DNA from 2 places in the Rhizobium sp. S163 genome. Region 1 is predicted to be linked to the other one. Evidence: riboswitches for the same ligand, from Rfam matches in the RefSeq annotation. Region 1 holds a riboswitch; the other holds the start of a gene.
What was found. Region 1 has a riboswitch for thiamine pyrophosphate ahead of thiM (hydroxyethylthiazole kinase). Riboswitches for the same ligand answer to the same signal wherever they lie in the genome.
Positions count from the first base shown of each region.

Region 2: another riboswitch for thiamine pyrophosphate. It lies ahead of thiB (thiamine ABC transporter substrate binding subunit); the one in region 1 lies ahead of thiM (hydroxyethylthiazole kinase).

Region 1 is NZ_JAUDSA010000012.1:579,432-581,630, forward strand. Features, by position in the region: gene putA (trifunctional transcriptional regulator/proline dehydrogenase/L-glutamate gamma-semialdehyde dehydrogenase) at 1-444, opposite strand, end outside; gene QTL96_RS12365 (Lrp/AsnC ligand binding domain-containing protein) at 565-1,035, shown strand; TPP riboswitch at 1,113-1,208, shown strand; gene thiM (hydroxyethylthiazole kinase) at 1,257-2,060, shown strand; gene thiE (thiamine phosphate synthase) at 2,057-2,199, shown strand, end outside.
Region 2 is NZ_JAUDSA010000038.1:290,453-292,651, reverse strand. Features, by position in the region: gene QTL96_RS30365 (MDR family MFS transporter) at 1-598, shown strand, start outside; TPP riboswitch at 672-787, shown strand; gene thiB (thiamine ABC transporter substrate binding subunit) at 868-1,848, shown strand; gene thiP (thiamine/thiamine pyrophosphate ABC transporter permease ThiP) at 1,848-2,199, shown strand, end outside.

The DNA.
Region 1 (2,199 bases):
GACGAAGAGCGAGCGGCCGCCGCCGAGATGCGCCTTCCAGTCGCCCTCGGAAATCTTGTCGCGGATAAGCGCGTCGCGCGTGGCCGTGTCGGGGATACGCAGCAGCGCCTCGGCCAGGCACATCAGCGCGATGCCCTCCTGGCTGGAGAGCAAATATTCATGCACCAATCCCTCGACGCCAGTTCCCTTGTGCTTGGCGCGCAGGGCCTCGATCAGCTTGCGGGCGGTGTCGGCAGCGGCTTTCCTGACGTGATCGGGGAGGGCGGCTGCTTCAACCAGGCGTGGCACGCAGATCGTCTCCGGCGTGCGGTAGGCAGCCGTGATGGCGCGGCGTAGATCGCTCTGTTCTCGGATCGGAGGGGCAAATCCATCAAAGGGATTTGCAGAGCCGTTGCCCTGCTCTACTGTGACTTCGACTGCTGCCGCGTCGGTGGTGATTGCCATGCTGGGCTCCTGATCCGCTGATGTCGCGAAGCTAGCAGATTTCGAGAAGTCAATTTCACTTGATTTGGAACGTTCTAGTCTTTAGTTCGCTATTCAATATTCATATTGGAGGAAATTATTGTGGCGAGCGCGGGAAATGTCAGGGAAATCGACCAATTCGATCAGCGCATCCTCGACGCGCTCGTCGCCGATGGCAGGATGTCTGTGACCGACCTCGCCAAACGCGTGGGTCTGTCCAACACGCCCTGCCAGGTCAGGCTCAAGCGGCTGATCGAGGATGGCTACATTCTCGGCTTCCGCGCCATCATCGACGTCAACAAGCTCGGCCGCAACCATGTGGCGTTTACCGAGGTGAAACTCTCCGACACCAGGGAGAACGCGCTGAACGCATTCAACGTCGCGGTTCGCAAGCTGCAGGAGGTGGAGGAGTGCCACATGATCGCGGGCGCATTCGACTACCTCCTGAAAATACGCACGTCCGATATCGCCAATTATCGCCTCGTTCTAGGCGAGAAGATCTCCAGCCTTCCCTTCGTCGCCAACACATCGACCTTTGTTGCGATGGAAGCGATCAAGGAGAACGGCGCCTGATCGGCGGCTGATTGCCAGCTCCGGGCTCCTGTCATTTTGCGCGTGACAGCGGTCGGCTTCTCTGACAAAACAGACCCATTGAGAGACAGGGGCGTTTGCCGACGGCAGACTGAGAAGTACCCTTTGAACCTGAACCAGATAATGCTGGCGGAGGGAGTCGCTCGGACCCTTCGGCAGTGCTATCAGGGTCCCCGCGTCTTGCCCCGCCCGAAAGGGGCATGATGAAAGACGACAGATCTCCCGGTTCGATGCTCGATGCCATGCGCGCGCAAAGGCCGCTCGTTCAGTGCATCACCAATTTCGTTGCGATGAACATCGCCGCCAACGTGCTGCTCGCAGCCGGCGGTTCGCCTGCCATGGTGCATGCAGAGGAAGAGGCCGGCGAGTTCGCGGCGATCTCCGGCGCGCTGACTGTTAACATCGGCACGCTCTCGTCGAGTTGGTTGAACGGCATGCGTGCCGCTGCCAGATCGGCGGGCGAAAACGCCAAGCCATGGGTCCTCGACCCTGTCGCCCATTATGCGACCGCCTTTCGCAGACAGGCCGTCGCGGAGCTGCTGGCGCTTCGCCCGACCATCATTCGCGGCAACGCGTCCGAGATCATCGCGCTCGCCGGTGGCGAAAGCCGGGGGCAGGGCGTCGATAGCCGCGACCCCGTGGAGCAGGCGGAAGCTGCCGCCAGCCATATCGCAGACAAGCATCAGGCCGTGGTGGCGGTGACCGGCGAGGTCGATTTCGTCACCGACGGCGCGCGCGCCTGCCGCATCGAGGGCGGCTCTTCGCTGATGCCGCAGGTGACGGCGCTCGGTTGTTCGCTGACATGCCTCGTCGGTGCCTTCGCCGCCGCAAGGCCCGGTGCTCCGTTCGAAGCGACGATATCGGCACTCGCCATGTTCGCCGTCGCCGGCGAAGAGGCGGCGCGGGTCACTGACGGACCGGGGTCATTTTCGTGGCGGTTCCTCGATGCCCTAGCGGCGATAGACGGCGCCGCGATCGACAACAATGCGCGGGTGCGGATGCTATGAGCGGGATCGATCTCTCGCTCTATCTCGTCCTCGATCCCGAGCTCTGCGCCGGCATCGGCATGGTCGAAACCGCAAGGCGCGCCGCCGCCGGTGGCGCCACTGTCGTGCAGCTCCGCGATAAGCACGCCTCCACGGCGCG
Region 2 (2,199 bases), on a different contig from region 1:
CGGTGCGCTCTTCATTCTGCTCACCGGCGGCATCGTATGCGGCTCGCTGTCGGCCGGGCGGTTCATTTCGGCGACGGGACGCTACAAGCCGTTCGCCGTCGCCAGCCTCTCCTTCGGCACTGTCGCCTTCGCGCTGCTGTCGCAGGTGCATGCCGGAACACCCGTGCTGATCATCGGCGCGATCATGGCGGTGCACGGCATCGGTATCGGCCTCGCGCAGCAGGTGCCGATCATCGGCGTGCAGAACGCGGCGCCTGCCCGCGATGTCGGGGCGGCGACCGGATCGGTAACGCTGTCGCGCATGGGCGGAGCCTCGATCGCCATCTCCATCTACGGCGCGATCATCGGCTCGCAGCTCGGTCGGACGGGAGCGTCCATCCCCGGCGTTGAGAATATCGAGCAGCTGACGCCGAAGATGATGGCGGCCTTGCCGGAAGCCGCGCGCCAGGCGGTGGCAGATGCCTATGCCAGCGCCTTCGTGCCATTGTTCCTGACCTCGTGTCTCATTGCCTTCATCGGCCTGCTCGCGGCACTGATGCTGAAGCCGGTGCAATTGCCGCGCACCGGTGCGGCGCCCGCAAAAGCGGCCGCCGAATAGCCGACGAATCTGCCTGACGAACCCTGGCCGACGTCCGCTCTTGCCAGACGCCGGCTACGGATATACACCTTGCGACGCTCTAACGGGGTGCCTCGTATCTTCAGGATGCTTGGCTGAGAGGCTTGCAAAAGCCAACCCGCGGAACCTGATCCGGCTAACACCGGCGGAGGGATTAGACGCGTGACACCAGGCACCGCCCTTTTCCCCTTCAATGAACCTAGAGGAGAGGTGTCATGACCCATTTCAAGACCTATGCGCTCGGCGCTGCCATGCTGTTGGCGGGCTTTTCGGCAACGGCAGTACACGCCGCCGACAAGACGCTCACCATCTACACCTATGAGAGCTTCACTTCCGAATGGGGTCCCGGTCCCAAGGTAAAGGCCGCGTTCGAGAAGACCTGCGGCTGCACGGTCAACTTCGTCAGCGTCGCGGATGGCGTGGCACTGCTGTCGCGTCTGAAGCTCGAAGGTGCCGGCACCAAGGCCGATGTCGTGCTCGGCCTCGACACGAACCTCATCACGGAAGCCAAGGCCACCGGCTTGTTCGATGCAAGCGGCGTCGATACCAGCGCGCTAAAGGTCCCCGGCGGCTTCAAGGATGATGTCTTCGTGCCCTATGACTACGGCCATTTCGCCGTGATCTACGACACGCAGACAATCAAGACGCCGCCGGCGAGCTTGAAGGAACTGGTAGACGGCGATCCCGCGCAGAAGATCGTTATCGAGGATCCCCGCACCTCTACGCCGGGCCTCGGCCTGCTGCTCTGGGTCAAGTCGGTCTATGGCGACCAGGCGCCGGAAGCCTGGGCCAAGCTCAAGAAACGCGTGCTGACGGTGACGCCGGGCTGGTCGGAGGCCTATGGCCTGTTCACCAAGGGCGAGGCGCCGATGGTGCTCTCCTATACGACGTCGCCCGCCTATCACATGGTTTCGGAAAACACCGATCGTTACCAGGCAGCGGCATTCTCCGAAGGGCATTACATCCAGATCGAGGTTGCCGGCCTCCTGAAGAATGCGCCGGACAAGGCGCTGGCGCAGGACTTCCTGAAGTTCATGGTGACATCAGGCTTCCAGGACACGATCCCGACCAACAACTGGATGATGCCGGTGTCGAAGACCTCGGAACCGCTGCCGGATGCTTTCGGCAAGCTTGTCAATCCGTCGAAGACCTTCCTAATGAGCTCGGATGAGGTTGCCAAGAACCGCAAGGCCTGGATCGACGAGTGGCTGGCCGCCATGAGCATGAATTGATGCTTCTTGCGCCGTCCGAAAGACGATACGCGCTGGCTGGCGGGGCGCTTAGCCTCGCCGCGATCATCGTCTTCGTGACGGTCGCGACGCTGTCCCTGCTGATCTCCACCGATGGCATGCCCGTCGGCGCGATCGTTTCCGATCCATACATCCTGCGCGTTCTGCGCTTCACGCTTCTGCAGGCGGCGCTTTCGACGCTGCTGTCTGTCGTGCTGGCCATTCCGGTCGCACGGGCGCTGGCGCGGCAGCCGCGATTTGTCGGTCGCATCTGGATCATCCGGCTCATGGCGGTGCCGATGGGGCTGCCGGTGCTGATCGGCGCGCTCGGCCTGATCGGTATCTGGGGCCGGC